DNA from 2 places in the Streptomyces sp. NPDC005794 genome. Region 1 is predicted to be linked to the other one. Evidence: riboswitches for the same ligand, from Rfam matches in the RefSeq annotation. Region 1 holds a riboswitch; the other holds the start of a gene.
What was found. A riboswitch is a leader RNA that binds a small molecule or an ion and turns the genes downstream of it on or off. The one in region 1 is predicted to bind S-adenosylmethionine.
Positions count from the first base shown of each region.

Region 2: linked by a shared signal. The riboswitch ahead of ACFYQ5_RS32615 (aminotransferase class V-fold PLP-dependent enzyme) and the one ahead of thrC (threonine synthase) in region 1 are both predicted to bind S-adenosylmethionine.

Region 1 covers NZ_JBIAIN010000010.1:81,238-85,523, forward strand. The annotation lists gene otsB (trehalose-phosphatase) at 1-254, shown strand, start outside; gene ACFYQ5_RS17895 (trehalose-6-phosphate synthase) at 309-1,700, opposite strand; gene ACFYQ5_RS17900 (glucosyl-3-phosphoglycerate synthase) at 1,770-2,720, opposite strand; SAM riboswitch class I at 2,874-3,001, shown strand; gene thrC (threonine synthase) at 3,020-4,286, shown strand, end outside.
Region 2 covers NZ_JBIAIN010000028.1:6,129-10,414, reverse strand. The annotation lists gene ACFYQ5_RS32625 (rhomboid family intramembrane serine protease) at 1-143, shown strand, start outside; gene ACFYQ5_RS32620 (Lrp/AsnC family transcriptional regulator) at 140-421, shown strand; gene ACFYQ5_RS32615 (aminotransferase class V-fold PLP-dependent enzyme) at 493-1,872, opposite strand; SAM riboswitch class IV at 2,055-2,172, opposite strand; gene trpD (anthranilate phosphoribosyltransferase) at 2,254-3,318, opposite strand; gene ACFYQ5_RS32605 (cytochrome bc complex cytochrome b subunit) at 3,442-4,286, opposite strand, start outside.

The DNA.
Region 1 (4,286 bases):
ACAAGGGTGTGGCGCTGGAGGAGTACGTGAAGGAGACCGGCGCCGAGACGGTGCTGTACGCCGGCGACGACCTCGGCGACCTCGCCGCGTACGCCGCCGTGGAGAAGCTCCGCACCCGGGGCACCGCCGGACTGCTGGTGTGCAGCGGAACCGGGGTCCCCGAACTCGCCGAGCGCGCCGACCTGCTGCTGCCGGGCCCGGCAGCGGTGGCCGAGTTGCTCGGGAACCTGGCCCGGCAGCTCGCGCAGCCCTGAGAGGTGGCCCTGGGCGGGGCGGCGTCGCGTGCCCCGCTCGTTCCTCCCCTCCACCTATCCGCGCGACCTCTGAGCCCGCAGTGCGTCCAGCTGGTCCAGGAACCACCGCTGCGGCGGCAGCGCGGTCGCGGCGGCGGCCAGGCGCTTCGAGCGTGCCTCCCGCTCGTCGGGGTCCATCGTGAGCGCCGCGTGCAGCGCCGTCGCCGTGGCCGACACGTCGTACGGGTTCACCACGATCGCGTCGTCGCCCAGCTCCTCGTACGCCCCCGCCTCCCGGGAGAGCACCAGCGCGCAGCCGTGGTCCGAGACGACCGGGACCTCCTTGGCGACCAGGTTCATGCCGTCGCGGATCGGGTTGACCAGGGCCACGTCCGCCAGCCGGTACGCCGCCAGGGAACGGGCGAAGTCGTCGTCGACGTGGAGCAGGACCGGGGTCCAGCCCTCCGTGCCGTAGTCCGCGTTGACGGAGTCGGCGACCCGCTGGACCTCCGCCGTGTAGTCGCGGTAGACCGCGAGGTCCTGCCGCGAGGGGTAGGCGAAGGCGACGTGCACCACGCGCTCGCGCCACTCGGGACGCTCCTCCAGGAGTGCCCGGTAGGCGTGCAGCCCACGGACGATGTTCTTGGAGAGCTCCGTGCGGTCCACCCGCACGATCGTGCGCCGGTCCGCGCCGATCTGCTCCCGCAGGATCTCCAGGCGCTCGTCCACGTCCGCCTCGCGGGAGCGGCGGCGCAGGAAGTCCGCGTCGGCGCCCAGCCCGTGCACCCCGATCCGGGTGCGGCCGGTGCCGCCGAGGATCTCCGTGCAGCAGCTGATGAAGGCGTCCGCCCAGCGACGGGTCAGGAACGCGGCGCGGTCGGCGCCCAGGATGCCCTTCAGCAGTTGCTCACCGATGTCGTCGGGCAGCAGCCGGAAGTAGTCGACGGGAGCCCAGGGGGTGTGCGAGAAGTGCCCGATCCGCAGGTCGGGGCGCAGTTCGCGCAGTATGCCGGGGACCAGCGAGAGGTGGTAGTCCTGCACCAGGACCGCGGCACCCTCGCCCGCCTCCTCGGCGAGTGCCTCCGCGAAGGCCCGGTTGTACGCCTCGTAGGAGGCCCACTGCCGGCGGAACTCCGCGTCGAAGACGGGCTCCAGCGGCGTCTGGTAGATCATGTGGTGGACGAACCAGAGCACCGAGTTCGCGATGCCGTTGTACGCGTCGGCATGGACCCCGGCGTCGATGTCGAGCATGCGGACGCCAGGTTCGGACACCCCGCGCCGGACCGCCTCCCGGTCGCCGTCGCTGAGGGCCGCGCACACCCACAGCTTGTCGTCGACGGCGCTGAGGCCGGAGACGAGCCCGCCGCCGCCCCGCTTCGAGTCGAGCGTGCCGTCCTCCCGCAGTGCGTACGACACGGGGCCGCGGTTGGACGCGACGAGGACCTGGGCGGAGTGCTCGGAGACCATGTACCCGAACCTAGCCCGTCCGGGAAGCCTCCAAACGTGAAGTGACCGTGGAGCCGGGGCGAAGAACCGTTACGCCGCGTTCCGTGACGCGTACTCCACGATGTCCCGCATCGGCGGCCGTTCCTCGGTGTCCACCGCATGGGTGTGCGGGACGAAGCCCTCGGGGCCCCGCTCGAACTGGGTGATCTCGGGCCGTACGAGCGTTCCCCGGGAGAGCCGCAGCTGCGCCGTGCGGTAGATCGTGGCTGCCATCCGGCCGAGGGCCTGGCCGTCCTGGTGGCGGTGTTTGCGCACGCCGACGTCGACCTGCGCCAGCGCGTCCAGGCCGACCGTGTGCAGCGCGTCGACGAGGAGGCCCAGCTCCACTCCGTAACCGACCGGGAAGGGGAGCTGCTCCAGCAGGGAGCGCCGCACCGCGTATTCGCCGCCCAGCGGCTGGACGAAGCCGGCCAGCCGTGGCCAGTGCAGATTGAGCAGTGGGCGCGCCACCAGCTCGGTGACCCGGCCGCCCTGGCCTGCGCTTTCTCCCAGCGGCCGGTCGTACATGGCCTTGACGAGCTGTACCGAAGGGTCGGTGAGCAGCGGGCCGACGATCCCGGAGACGAAGTCCGCGGAGAAATCCTTGAGGTCCGCGTCGACGAAGCAGACTATCTCTCCGCTGGTCACCAGGAGTGAGCGCCACAGGACCTCGCCCTTGCCGGGGAGGGCGGGGATCCGGGGCAGGATCGCGTCCCGGTGCACGACCCGGGCGCCGGCCCGCCGCGCCTCCTCGGAGGTGGCGTCGGAGGATCCGGAGTCGATCACCACCAGTTCGTCGACGAGCTGGACCTTCGCCATCAGCTCGCGCCGGATCTCCGCGACGATCGCGCCGACCGTCGCCTCCTCGTTCAGCGCCGGCAGCACCACGCTCACGCGCGAGCGGTGCGGATCCCTCGCCCGCGCGGCCGTCAGCCGGTCGATCGGGCGGTCGGCAGCAGACCAGGAACGCCTGGTCAGCCAGCGTTCCACCTCTTCCAGCACGGTCGATACTCCCTGTATGTGATCCATCTCGCGGTTCGGACGACTATCTCAACCGTCCAGTGCTTCGGTTACAGTCTTGAACAACGCGGATGACCCTCGCATGTCGGGGTCGGTCCGCGAATAAACGCCCGGATCCATGGTCCGGTGCCATAGCGCTCATCCAGAGGGACTGAGGGAACGGCCCGTTGAAGTCCCGGCAACCCTCCTGCCGACCGCGAGGTCACGGTGGGGAAGGTGCCAATTCCGTCTTGTGGCGAAATACGTCGCAAGGAAGATGAGGAGAAAGGGCCTCCGCCATCATGGCCGTGCAGACAGTTGCAGCGAACACCGATTCTTCCGCCGTGGACCTCGGTCCCGCCGCGGCGCTTTCCTGCCGCGAATGCGGCGAGCGTTTCGAGCTCGGTCCGATTTTCGCCTGTGCGTCCTGTTTCGGGCCGCTCGAAGTGGCGTACGACCTGCCGAGCGGCTCCCCCGAAGAGCTGAAGAAGCGCATCGCCGAGGGCCCGAACAACATCTGGCGCTACGCGCCGCTGCTGCCCGTCCCCTCCGACGTCGCGGACAAGCCCAACATCAACCCCGGTTTCACGAAGCTGGTCAAGGCCGACAACCTCGCCCGTGAGCTGGGCGTGACCGGCGGTCTGTACGTCAAGGACGACTCGGGCAACCCGACGCACTCCTTCAAGGACCGCGTCGTCGCCATCGCCGTCGAGGCCGCCCGCGCCTTCGGATTCACCACCCTCTCCTGCTCCTCGACCGGCAACCTCGCCGGTGCGGTGGGCGCCGCCGCGGCCCGCGCCGGCTTCCGGTCCTGCGTGTTCATCCCGCACGACCTGGAGCAGGGCAAGGTCGTCATGGCCGCGGTGTACGGCGGTGAACTAGTCGGCATCGAGGGCAATTACGACGACGTCAACCGCTTCTGCTCGGAGCTCATCGGCGACCCGCTCGGCGAGGGCTGGGGCTTCGTCAACGTCAACCTGCGTCCGTACTACGGCGAGGGCTCCAAGACGCTGGCGTACGAGATCTGCGAGCAGCTCGGCTGGCAGCTGCCCGACCAGCTCGTGATCCCGATCGCGTCCGGCTCGCAGCTCACGAAGATCGACAAGGGGCTGCAGGAGCTGATCAAGCTCGGCCTCGTCGAGGACAAGCCGTACAAGATCTTCGGCGCCCAGGCCGAGGGCTGCTCCCCGGTCTCCACCGCCTTCAAGGCCGGCCACGACGTCGTGCGCCCGCAGAAGCCGAACACCATCGCCAAGTCCCTGGCGATCGGCAACCCGGCCGACGGGCCGTACGTCCTGGACATCGCCCGCCGCACCGGTGGTGCCGTGGAGGACGTCGACGACGAGCAGGTCGTCGACGCGATCAAGCTGCTGGCCCGCACCGAGGGCATCTTCGCCGAGACGGCGGGCGGGGTGACGGTCGGCGTGACGAAGAAGCTGATCGACGCCGGTCTGCTCGACCCGACGCTGACCACCGTCGTCCTGAACACCGGCGACGGACTGAAGACGCTCGACGCGGTCGCACCGACGACCGGCCTGTCGGCGACGATCCGGCCCAGCCTGGACGCGT
Region 2 (4,286 bases), on a different contig from region 1:
AGAGCGCGGGCAGCGGCCCGGGCGTGGCGTACCTCGCGCACGTGGCGGGTTTCGCGGCCGGGTTCCTCTACGCCTGGGCGCGGTTCCGGGGGACTAGAGTGAAGTCTCCAGCCACGGCCACCGAGGGAGAAAGCCAGCCGTGATCACCGCGATCGTGCTCATCAAGACCAGCGTGAACCGGATTCCCGAGATCGCCGAGGCCATCGCCGCGCTGGACAGCGTCAGCGAGGTCTTCTCGGTCACCGGTACGTACGACCTGATCGCCATGGTCCGGGTGGCCCGGCACGACGATCTGGCCGATGTCATCCCAGGCCGGATCAGCAAGATCCCTGGCGTCGAAGGCACCGACACCCACGTCGCCTTCCGCACGTACTCGCAGCACGACCTCGAGGCGGCCTTCGCCATCGGCCTCGACGGCTGAGCAGACCTACGGCTCCGGCCGGGACGGGGCGACACGCCTCCCGTCCCGGCCGGAGCCGTGTCCTGACCCGTTCAGACCTGCGCGGCGGCGCCACGGTCGGGCACGCAGCGGCCCTCCTCGGTGCGGTAGCTCCAGCGGGCGCCCTTGCTCACCAGTTCCCGGACCGCGCCCAGGAACCGCTCGATGTGCTCGTCCGGCGTGCCGGCGCCGAAGCTCACCCGGATGGCGTTGAGGGACCTCTCCCCCGGGGCCGCCTCCGGCGCGCCGCATTCGCCCGGCTCCTGCGGCTCGCTGCCCAGCAGGGTCCGCACCAGGGGGTGGGCGCAGAACAGTCCGTCGCGCACCCCGATGCCGTACTCGGCGGAGAGCGCCGCGGCGAAGTGCGAGCTGTTCCACCCCTCGACCACGAAGGAGATGACGCCGACCCTCGGGGCGTCGTCGCCGAACAGAGAGAGCACCTTGACCTCGGGGACCGCGGCGAGCCCCTCACGGACCCGGGTCACCAGCTGCTGCTCCCGCGCGACCAGCCGGTCGAATCCGGCCTCGGTCAGGGCCTTGCATGCGGCAGCGATGGAGTAGACGCCGATGACGTTGGGCGATCCGGCCTCGTGCCGGGCCGCGGTGGTGTGCCACTCGACGTCCACACCGCCGTCCGTGCGCCGGGCGACCTTACGGGAGGCGCCGCCGCCCGCGAGGTACGGCTCCGCGTCCACCAGCCAGTCGGCCCGGCCCGCGAGGACACCCGAGCCGAAGGGGGCGTACAGCTTGTGCCCGGAGAAGGCGACCCAGTCGACGTCCAGCTCGGCGATGTCCACCGGGTGGTGGGGCGCCAGCTGCGCGGCGTCGAGCACGATCCGCGCTCCGTGCGCGTGGGCCGTGGCGGCCAGTTCCTTCACCGGCCACAGCTCACCGGTGACGTTGGAGGCACCCGTGACGCAGACCAGCGCGGGCCCGTGGGGTTCACGGCCTGCCAGGGCACGCTCCAGCGTGGCGACCGCCTGGCCCGGGGTACGGGGGGCGTCGAGGTAGGTCACCCGGGCGTCGCGCCAGGGCAGCAGCGAGGCGTGGTGCTCGGTCTCGAACACGAACACCTGGCAGTCCGCGGGCAGCGTAGCGGCCAGCAGGTTGAGGGAGTCGGTCGTCGAGCGGGTGAAGACCACCTGGTCGTCCGCGCGGCAGCCGAGGAACTCCGCGACGGTCACCCGGCTGCTCTCGAACAGGTCGGTGGAGAGCTGCGAGAGATATCCGGCACCGCGGTGCACGCTGCCGTAGTACGGGGCGTAGGCGGCCACGTCGTCCCACACCCGCTGGAGAGCCGGGGCACTGGCCGCGTAGTCGAGGGCGGCATAGGTGACATCTCCGCCCGTCACCAGCGGAACGGTGACATCCGCACCCAGAACCGGCAGCGGGGCACAAATGGACTGGTTGACGGCAGCGGTGGAGACAGACATGGCGAACTCCCGTAAGAGGCAGGCGAAATCCTCGCGCCGGCGACCCGACAGGACGCGGCAGCGCGGGAAAAGAAAGAAAAAGGGGTGTGCGGAGGAGGGCGTCGCGCCCTATCGCATTCGCTTGCTCACAAGAGGCTCCCTGGGACCAGGACCCCAAGGGGTGGCATCCAACGATGCCGAGGGGCCCGCGCTTGCCACAGACCTCGCTGCCTGCGGCCTGGTCTTCACCCGGGGCACCCCGCCACGGACGGAGGGTTGCCGGACAGCGGGCCGGGGCCGTAGTCGCTGTCACTCATGACCTGCGCAGTATCTTGCCATACCCTCGGCGACGCGCAAGGGCGCAGTCCGCGATCCGGACTGCGCCCTTGCTCACGTGCTCCCTCAGGCGTTGCTGGCCGCCACCCACCGCTCCAGCGCCCGCTTGGCCGCGCCCGAGTCGATCGACGCCGCGGACCGGGCGATCCCGTCCGCGAGCTGCTCGTTCAGCGTGCCCTCGCCCGGATCCAGCGCGACCAGCGCGGCAGCCGAGTTGAGCAGTACGGCGTCGCGTACGGCACCGGTCTCCCCGTCGAGCAGCCGGCGGGCGACATCCGCGTTGTACGAGGAGTCCGCGCCGCGCAGCGCCTCGACGGGAACCAGGTCCAGGCCGACGTCGCGCGGGTCGAAGGGCTCCTCGCGGACGGTGCCGTCACGGACGGTCCAGACCCGCGAGGTCGCCGTGGTGGTCAGCTCGTCGAGGCCGTCGTCGCCCCGGAAGACGAGCGCCGAATTCCCCCGGTCCGCCAGCACACCGGCCACGATGGGTGCCATCTTCGGGTCGGCGACCCCGATCGCCTGGGCGCGCACCCGTGCCGGGTTGGTGAGCGGGCCCAGGATGTTGAAGGTGGTCTGCGTGCCGAGTTCCTTGCGCGCCCTGGCCGCGTGCCGCAGGGCGGGGTGGAACTTCACCGCGAAGCAGAAGGTGATGCCCGCTTCCTCGGCCACGGCGACGACGCGCTCCGGCGTCAGTTCGAGATTGACGCCGAGCTTCTCCAGCACGTCCGAGGCGCCGCTCGCCGACGAGGAGGCCCGGTTGCCGTGCTTGACGACCTTCGCGCCCGTACCGGCGACCACGATCGCCGACATGGTGGAGATGTTGACCGTCTTGGCCATGTCGCCACCGGTCCCCACGATGTCGACCGTGCGGCCGGGCACATGGATGGTGTGGGCGTGCTCGTACATGGCGCGGACGAGTCCGGTGACCTCGTCGACGGTCTCGCCCTTGGCCCGCAGCGCGATCGCGAAGCCGGCGATCTGCACGTCCGTGGCCTCGCCGCTCATGATGCGGTCCATGGCCCACGCGGTGTCGTCCGCGCTCAGGTGCTCGCCGCGCAGAAGCGGGGTCAGCACACCGGGCCAGGTACGGGCCGCCACGCTGTCGCCGCCGTCCGGGGTCACAACGTTCATGGTCCGCTCCTGGGGTCCACAGCCGATACAAGGATGCCCCCTACCCTATCCAGGCCCCGGGACAGCGAAGAGCCCCGTCCATCGGATGGACGGGGCTCCCGCTGTGGCGGTCAGCTGAGGTGATCAGTGGTGGCCGTGGCCGCTGGTGATCTCCTTGTACTCCTCGGCAGTGGGCTTGGCGATCTGGTTGTCCTCGCCGTAGTAGCTCTTGCTGAGCCTGGCCCGCAGCTTCTGCAGCGCCGACGGCTTGCGCTCGACACCGTTCTTGTCGATCGTCGGGCCGATCTCGATCGGCTTGTACTGCTCGTGCGCCGTGAGCGTGTGCAGCTGCTCCTGGCTGAGCGGCTCGTGGATCTCCACGAACTCACCGTGCGGCAGGCGCTTGATGGTGCCGGACTCGCGCCCGTGCAGCACCTTCTCCTTGTCGCGGCGCTGGAGGCCGAGGCAGATCCGCCGGGTGACGACGAACGCCAGGACCGGGCCGACGAAGAAGGCGATCCGTACGAACCAGCTGATCGCGTTGAGCGACAGGTGGAAGTGGGTCGCCCAGATGTCGTTGCCGCCGCCGATCAGCATGACGAAGTAGATCGTCACCCAGGCGACACCCAGCCCGGTACGCGTCGGCGCGTTGCGCGGACGGTCCAGGATGTGGTGCTCGCGCTTGTCGCCGGTGATCCACGACTCGATGAACGGGTACATCGCGAGCGCCCCGAGGACGACACCGAACAGCACCAGTGGGATGAGTACGCCCAGGACCAGCGTGTGGCCCCAGAGGTTGATCTCCCAGCCCGGCATCACACGGACGAAGCCTTCCGCGAAGCCCATGTACCAGTCCGGCTGGGCGCCCGTGGACACCTGGTCGGGACGGTACGGGCCGAGCGCCCAGATCGGGTTGATCGTGGCGATCGCGGAGAGGACCGCGATGAAGCCGAAGACCAGGAAGAAGAAGCCTCCGGCCTTCGCCATGT